DNA from 2 places in the Microbacterium sp. LEMMJ01 genome. Region 1 is predicted to be linked to the other one. Evidence: riboswitches for the same ligand, from Rfam matches in the RefSeq annotation. Region 1 holds a riboswitch; the other holds the start of a gene.
What was found. A riboswitch is a leader RNA that binds a small molecule or an ion and turns the genes downstream of it on or off. The one in region 1 is predicted to bind thiamine pyrophosphate.

Region 1 (4,141 bases):
CCTCGACCGGCTGCTCACGCTCGCCGGAGGACGCATCGTGGCGGCGTCGCTGTCCACGTTCCCGGCCGCGACGCAGGACGTCTCGCTCACGCTGCCGGCCGAGGTGCCGGCGGGCGAGGTCCGCGCGGCTCTCATCGAGGGCGCCGGCGCGCTGCTGGAGTCGGTCCGGCTCGTGGACGACTACCGCGGCGAGGGCGTGCCCGAGGGATCGAAGTCGCTGACGTTCGCCCTGCGCTTCCGGGCCGACGACCGCACGCTGACCGCCGCGGAGGCCTCCGAGGTGAAGATGGCGGGCGTCGCCGTCGCCGCGGAGCGCTTCGGCGCCGCCCTCCGCGACTGATCGGGAGAGCGCACGGCTCCTTTCCGGGGAGCCGTGCGCTCTCGCGATAGCGTGGCCGGATGACGAGCCTCCTCCTGCAGCCCACGCCACCCTCGGTCCCCGCCGGAGCGCGATCGCTCGGGGAGGGGCCGTTCCTCTCGCCGGGTGCGCAGCTCGACTGGCACTACCGCAAGCCGGGGTGGACCACGGGGGAGGCGGCGACCGTCACCCCCATGCGCGTCGTCCGTGACGATGAGCGCGGTCTCGTCGCGTGGCTCGCCGCCGGGACGCAGCAGGAAGGTCAGGGCACGCGGGACGGGGAGCGCGTCCGGACCGTCCCGCTCGATCGGCGGTGGCGGGAGCCCCGGCGCCGGATCGTCGAGGAGTGGTGGGGCAACGGCATCCTGCGCATCGCGCCCGCGGGAGTGCCGTGGTCGGTCTGGCTGTTCTGGAGCTCGGTCACCGGGACGACGTGGGACTTCGCCGGCTGGTACGTCAACCTCGAGAACGCGCACCTGCGCACCGACAGTGCCACCTACACCTCCGATCACGTCCTCGACGTCGAGATCGCACAGGACGGGCGCGTGGCGATGAAGGACGAGGACGAGCTGGTCGCCGCCGTCGACCAGGGACGGCTGACCGCCGCGCAGGCCGCGCAGATCGAGCGGCACGCGGTCGCGGCCATCGCGTCGTTCCATGCCGGCGACTGGCCGTTCGATCGGGAGTGGATCGACTGGCGACCGGACCCGTCGTGGACGATCCCGGTGTTGGACGGCCTCGACGAGATCGTCGTCCCCTGACCGCTTCGGGGCCGGCCTCCGCGACGGCGCCGAGGCCGCGCGGCATCAGGCGTTCGCGCAGCATCAGGCGACAGCAGCGCCCATGGCCTGTGCTCGCGTGAGGGCCTGAGCTCGCGTGGTGGGCGGTGTTCGCGTGAGGGCCTGTGCTCGCGTGAGGGCCTGTGCTCGCGGGGTGGCCTGTGTCGCTCCGCTCTGAGCGGAGGCCCTTTCCCCGAGTCGTCGATCCTGATGACATGGGCACATGACGGATGTGCTGATCCTGGGGGGAACCGGATGGCTGTCGGGGCGCATCGCCGCGCACGCGTTGGGGGCGGGGGCGTCGGTGACCTGCCTGGCCCGCGGCGGGCGCCCGGCGCCACCGGGAGCGACCCTCGTGCTCGCCGACCGCGACGACGAGGACGCCTATGACGTCGTCTCGCGGACGGACTGGGACCACGTCGTCGACGTCTCCTCCCGCGTCGATCACGTCTCCGGGGCGGTCCGCGCACTCGGCGACCGTGCCGCCCGGTGGACGTACATCTCGTCGATGTCGGTGTACCGCGACGACGAGACGGTCGGGACGGACGAGTCGGCCCCGCGCCACCCGGCGGCGCAGGCCGGTGAGGACGACGACTACGCGCGGCAGAAGGTCGCGGCGGAGGACGCCGTGCAGGAGAGCCTCGGCGACCGCGCGCTCCTCGTCCGTCCCGGCCTCATCGTCGGCGACGGCGACCCGAGCGATCGCTTCGGCTACTGGGCCGCGGCGTTCCTCCGGGCCCTGGACGAGCCGGTGCTGCTCCCGCCGCTCGACGGGCGCACGGCGGAGGTCATCGACGTCGAGGACGTCGCCGCCTTCGTCATGTCCGCCACTGTCACCGGCGCCGTCAACGCGATCGGCGACGTGCGCGACCTGGAGGACGTGCTGCGTACGGTGCGCGCTTCCACCGGGCACACCGGTCCGGTCATCGTCGGCACGGAGGAGCGTCTCGTCGCGGAGGGTGTCGCGTACTGGGCGGGGCCGCGCTCGCTCCCGCTGTGGCTGCCGCCCGACATGAGCGGATTCATGACCCGCTCGAACGCGCGGTACCGGCGCAGCGGAGGCAGGATCCGGCCTCTCGAAGAGACGCTGGAACGCGTCGTGGCGGATGAGCGCGAACGGGGCGTGGACCGGGAGCGCCGCGCCGGACTCACGCGGACGGAGGAGCGGGCGCTGCTCGACGCCTTCGCTCGCTAGACTGCGAGGCAGTGACACGGGGTGCCGCATCCGCGGCTGAGATCACACCCGTCGAACCTGATCTAGTTCGTACTAGCGAAGGGATGTCGCAATGAGCGATCCTGTGCGTCCGGAATCCGTCCTCGACCTCGCCGTCACGGCGGGAAGGCTGCGGGAGGAGGTCCGGGCTGCGCCGCCGTTGACGCACTGCCTCACGAACGCCGTCGTGACGGGGTTCACCGCCAACGTGCTGCTCGCGCTCGGCGCGGCGCCGGCGATGGTCGACATCGTCGGCGAAGCCGGACCGTTCGCGGGTGCCGCCTCGGGGCTCCTCGTCAACCTCGGGACGCCGACCCCGGAGCAGCGGGAGGCGAGTCGGGAAGCCGTGGCCGGAGCGCTCGCCGCCGCCACGCCCTGGGTGCTCGACCCCGTCGCGATCGGCACGCTCCCGGTGCGGACGGCGCTGGCCCACGAGCTGGCCGCGCGGCGCCCGACCGCCATCCGCGGCAACGCGTCGGAGATCCTCGCGCTCGCCGGGCACAGCAGCGGCGGCCGCGGCGTCGATGCGACGGACGGCACCGAGGCGGCGGCCTCGTCTGCGCGCGAGCTCGCCGACCGGTACGGCTCCGTGGTCGCCGTCTCCGGCCCGGTCGACCTCCTCACCGACGGGGAACGGGTGATCCGCATCGCCAACGGGCACGAGCTGCTCACGCGGGTGACGGGCGGCGGCTGCGCGCTGGGCGCGGTGATGGCGGCCTTCCTCGGGGCGTCCCGCGGTACCGGGACCGATGCGCTGACGGCGGTGGCCGCGGCGACCCTCGTCTACACGGTCGCGGCCGAGCAGGCGGCGGAGACCTCCCGCGGACCGGGCAGCTTCGCCGTCGGACTGCTCGATGCGCTGTCCGCTGTGACCCCGGCGGATCTCCGGGACCGCGCCCGCGTCGAGGAGGAGACCCGATGACCGTCGACCTGTCCCTCTACCTCGTCACCGATCGGTCGCTGTGCGGCGCACGCGGGGTGGTCGCGACCGTCCGCGAAGCGGTGGCCGGCGGCGTCCGCATCGTGCAGCTGCGCGACAAGGAGGCGACGGACGAGGAGACCGTCGTGCAGCTCCTCGCTCTGTCCGCGGCCATCGACGGTCGCGCGCTGCTCGTCGTGAACGATCGCCTCGATGCGGCCGTCGAGGCCCGTCGTCGCGGCGCCAGGGTGGACGGGGTGCACCTCGGTCAGGCGGACGCCTCGGTGCTCCGCGCGCGCGAGCTCCTCGGCCCGGAGGCCCTGATCGGGCTGACCGCGAACACCTCCGTGCACCTCGAGGAGGTCGCCGCGCTGCCGCCCGGCACGGTCGACTACCTCGGGGTCGGCGTGATCCGCCCCACGCGCACCAAGCCCGACCACCCGGCCCCGCTCGGCATCGACGGCTTCGCCGCGTTCGCCGCGCGCAGTGCGCTGCCGTGCGTCGCGATCGGCGGGGTGGAGCTCGACGACACGGTGGCGCTGCGCGCGGCCGGCGCGGCCGGGATCGCGGTGGTGTCGGCGCTGTGCGCGGCGGGCGACCCCCGGACAGCCGCCGCGGCCTTCCGTCGACGCTGGCTCGGGCGGGCGGTGCCGCACGTGCTCAGCATCGCCGGCAGTGATCCGTCCGGGGGCGCGGGCATCCAGGCCGACCTCAAGGCGATCGCCGCGAACGGGGGCTACGGCATGGCGGCCCTGACAGCCCTGACCGCCCAGAACACGCAGGGCGTCCGCGCCGTGCACGTTCCTCCCGCGGACTTCCTCCGGGCGCAGCTCGACGCCGTCGGTGACGACATCCGCATCGACGCCGTGAAG
Region 2 (4,141 bases), on a different contig from region 1:
CCACGTCTTCGGCGAGGACGAGTGCGGTCTCGGTGGTGTCGATGGGGCCGGCCGTGGTGAGGGTGCCGACGTCGCCGTCCGCCTCGCGCTCCTCGCCGAGATCGAACACAGCCGACGCGGTCGCGCTCGCCCCGTTCCACAGCACCACATCCGCGTCCTCACCGGTCACGACGTCGACCTCCTCGCCCCAGGCGGTGCGGACGCGTCCGACCACCGTCCCGGCGGGAACGGCGGGGCCCTGCGCCTGCAGCGCCGCCTCGGTCTGCGCGAAGAGGGCTCGGGTGAGGGCGAGACGCGCCTCGTCGTCCTCCTGGTTCAGCGCCGCGGCGTAGAGGCGGACCGTCGAGTCCCCCACGGAGACGTCCTTCGCCGTCAGCAGGTTCCAGCCGACGAGTGTGCCGGTCTTGATGCCGACGACCCCCGGGTCCGCGAGCATGCCGTTCGTGTTCTCCACCGTGCCGGCCCCCGGCAGCTCGACCGACCGGGTGCCCACGATCTCCGCGAACACGGGATTCTGCATCGCGAGCTCGCCGAGAGCCACGAGCGCCTCCGGGGTGGCGACGTTGCGCGCGTCGAACCCGGACGGCGTGACCACGGTGATCCCGGAGAGCCCGCGCTCGCCGAGCCAGACCTCGGCGGCGGCCGCGAACTCCCGATTGGAGCCCCAGATCTCCGCGGCGAGCCGATCGATGTAGTTGTTGGCCGAACCGAGCAGGGTGCCCTGCAGGAGCTGGTACTCGGTCAGCACCCCGCCCACGGGGACATCCAGCGCGGACTGGTTCGAGATCCGGTAGTCCCAGTACCGGATGCTGTCGGCGTAGGTGAAGGAGAACTCGGGGCCCTGCTCCCCGGGGGCGAGGGGCAGGCGGTCGAGCACCATGAGCGTGCTGACGACCTTGGTGATGCTCGCGATGCTGACCGGGGCGGTCGTGGACGCGGCCGTGGTCATCCCGGCGATGCCCACGGCGCCGTCGCCCACCTCCGGCCAGGCGAGCGCGGCGGTGGGGGCGGCCACCGGGGTGACCTCCACGGCCTGGACGGTGGGGGCGACCTCGTGCAACGGCCAGAGCAGCGTGCTTCCGGCGTAGGAGGCGACGAGCCCGGCGAGGACCCCGAGCGGGACGAGCAGGCCGGGGCCGGCGATCGCCGGACGCAGCGTCGCCTCGCGCAGCAGGCCGGGGGCGGCCTCGGCTTCCGGGGTGGCGTCGAACTCCGGCGTCGACGACCCGGACTCGACCACGTCCGTGTCGACCCAGGTCAGCGCGGTCGCCGGTGTCGAGGCATCGGCCCACGCGACGGTCTCCGTCGTGGTCGCAGGCAGCGTGTCGACGGTTTGCGAGGACGCGGGGGTGGAGTCCTCGGGCCGCGCGTCGACGCCGACGCCGCCGGACGCCTCTTCAGGGGGATCGGAAGCGGTCACTCGCTTACGGTACCGAATGCCGCCAGGAATCCGCCGTGCGCGGCTCGGGACGCGCGGGCGGAAGACGCTAGGATCGACAGCACAACCACGGGAGTCCGGCGAGCCGGGCTGAGAGGGAGCGAATCGCGCTTCGACCGTCGAACCTGATCTGGGTCATGCCAGCGCAGGGAGGAGTTCACATGAGTACGTCCACGTCCGCATCCTCGTCCACGAAGACGACCGGCGCTCCGGCGCGCGGCTATCTGCGGTGGCGCATCGTCGACATCGTCGTCGCCAGCGTGCTCGGCGTCGCCGCCGGCCTGATCTTCCTGGCCTGGAACGTCGGGTACCTCGGCCCCAAGGCCCTGCTCGAGCCGCTGCTCCCCGGGCTCCAGGGGCTCCTGGACGGACCGTGGCTGTTCGCCGGAGTGCTCGGCGGCCTCATCATCCGCAAGGCCGGTGCGGCGATCTACGTCGAACTGCTGGCCGCCGTCGTCTCGGCGCTCATCGGCAACCAGTGGGGTGGCTTCCTCACGCTCGAAGCGGGCCTCGTGCAGGGTCTCGGCGCCGAGCTCGTCTTCCTGCTGTTCTTCTACCGTCGCTGGTCGCTGCCCGTCGCGATCCTCGCCGGTGCCGGCGCTGCGCTCGCGGGAGGCATCAACAACCTCATCCTCTGGTACGCCGGCTCCGGTCCCGCGTTCACCGTGATCTACCTCGTGAGCACCGTGATCTCCGGCGCCGTCATCGCCGGTGCCCTGTCGTGGGTGCTCGCCCGCGGCATCGCGGCGACGGGGGCGCTGGACCGCTTCGGCTCCGGGCGCGAGGCGCGCGTGCGCGTCTGATGGCGGCGCAGGTCGCTCCCGCGGTCGTCGAGGCGCGCGGCTGGGGCTGGCGGCATGCGAGCCGCCGGGCATGGGCGCTGCGCGACGTCTCGTTCCGCATCGAGCCCGGCGAGCGGGTTCTCGTGCTCGGCGCGTCCGGGGCGGGCAAGTCGACCCTGCTGCACGGCCTCGCGGGCGTGCTCGGCGGCGAGGAGGAGGGCGAGAGCGCGGGGGAGCTCCTCGTCGACGACGCTCCGGCGGTGGCGACTCGCGGGCGCGCCGGGCTCGTGCTCCAGGACCCCGACTCCCAGGTGATCCTCGCCCGCGCGGGCGACGACGTCGCGTTCGGGTGCGAGAACCTCGGCGTGCCGCGTGCGGAGATCTGGCCGCGTGTCGAGGCGGCGCTCGCTGCCGTCGGCCTCGACGTGCCGCTCGATCATCCGACCAAGGCGCTGTCGGGCGGCCAGAAGCAACGTCTCGCCCTCGCCGGCATGCTCGCGATGCGCCCCGGCCTCGTCCTCCTCGACGAGCCGACGGCGAACCTCGATCCGGACGGGGTGCGCGAGGTCAGGGAGGCGGTGGAGCGGATGCTCGCCGCGCACCCCGCCACCCTCGTGGTCGTGGAGCATCGACTCGAGGTGTGGTTGCCGCTCCTCACCCGGGTCATCGTGCTCGGTGCCGGCGGGGTGGTCGCGGACGGCCCTCCCGCCGCGGTGCTCGGTGCGCAGGGAGAGCGCCTGGCGGCGGACGGCGTCTGGGTGCCCGGGCGTCCTCCCGCCGAGCCCCCGGCACCGAGGACAGTGCCCGGCGAGGTGCTGCTGTCGGCCCGAGCACTCGCCGTGGCGCGGGTGAAGGGGCGTCCGGTGGCCCGCGGCATCGACCTCGACGTGCGGGCGGGCGAGGCCCTCGCGATCACCGGTCCGAACGGCGCGGGCAAGTCCACGCTGGGCCTGACCCTAGCGGGCCTGCTCCCGCCCGCGGAGGGGGCCGTGATCGCGGCGCCGATGCTCGCGCAGGGTGCCGATCCCGCGCCGATCCGCTGGGCGTCCCGCGACCTCCTCACCCGGATCGGCATGGTCTTCCAGGAGCCGGAGCACCAGCTCCTCGCCACCACTGTGCGGGACGAGCTCGCCATTGGCCCGCGCGCGCTGGGCGTCCCCGAGGACGAGGTCGAGGCCCGCGTCGACGAGCTGCTCGCCCGCCTGCGCCTGTCCGCGCTGGGAGCCGCGAACCCGTACACGCTCTCGGGTGGGGAGAAGCGCCGTCTCACCGTCGCGGCCGCGATCGCCACGCGACCCCGGGTGCTGATCCTCGACGAGCCGACGTTCGGACAGGACGCCCGCACCTGGGCCGAGCTCGTCGCGATGCTCGCCACCCTCCGGGATGAGGGCTCCGCGATCGTCACCGTCACGCACGACCTCGACGTGGCGCGCGCCCTGCACGCCACCCGCTTCGCCCTGGAGGCGCCGGCATGACGGATCTCGCCGACACCCGCGCCCGCGCCGGCGTCGTGGCCCGGATCAACCCGGTCGCGAAGCTCGGCGTGAGCGCGCTCATCGCCGTGCCGTTGATCCTCACGCTGGATCCCGTCTCGGCGGCGGTCGCCCTGGTGCTCGAAGCGGTGCTGTTCCTGTTCGCCGGCATCGGGTGGCGGGAGTTCTGGGTGCGCACCTGGCCGGTCTGGCTCGCAGCGCCGCTCACAGGGCTCACCATCGCCCTGTACGGCGAGACGAGCGGCACGGTCTACGTCGACTGGTTCGTGCTGCGCATCAGCGAGGGGTCGCTCGCGCTCGCCGTCGCCACGATGCTCCGGGTGCTCGCGATCGCCCTGCCCTCGGTGGTGCTCTTCATCACGGTCGATCCGACCGATCTCGCCGACGGCCTCGGGCAGATCCTGCGCCTGCCCGCCCGATTCGTGCTC

Region 2: linked by a shared signal. The riboswitch ahead of B7W94_RS07220 (ECF transporter S component) and the one ahead of thiM (hydroxyethylthiazole kinase) in region 1 are both predicted to bind thiamine pyrophosphate.

Annotation. Positions count from the first base shown of each region.
Region 1 is NZ_NCTV01000007.1:50,066-54,206, forward strand. It holds gene pheT (phenylalanine--tRNA ligase subunit beta) at 1-340, shown strand, start outside; gene B7W94_RS00415 (DUF402 domain-containing protein) at 400-1,119, shown strand; gene B7W94_RS00420 (NAD-dependent epimerase/dehydratase family protein) at 1,361-2,332, shown strand; TPP riboswitch at 2,340-2,433, shown strand; gene thiM (hydroxyethylthiazole kinase) at 2,424-3,272, shown strand; gene thiD (bifunctional hydroxymethylpyrimidine kinase/phosphomethylpyrimidine kinase) at 3,269-4,141, shown strand, end outside.
Region 2 is NZ_NCTV01000024.1:102,134-106,274, reverse strand. It holds gene B7W94_RS07225 (D-alanyl-D-alanine carboxypeptidase family protein) at 1-1,420, opposite strand, end outside; TPP riboswitch at 1,498-1,609, shown strand; gene B7W94_RS07220 (ECF transporter S component) at 1,600-2,241, shown strand; gene B7W94_RS07215 (ABC transporter ATP-binding protein) at 2,241-3,695, shown strand; gene B7W94_RS07210 (energy-coupling factor transporter transmembrane component T family protein) at 3,692-4,141, shown strand, end outside.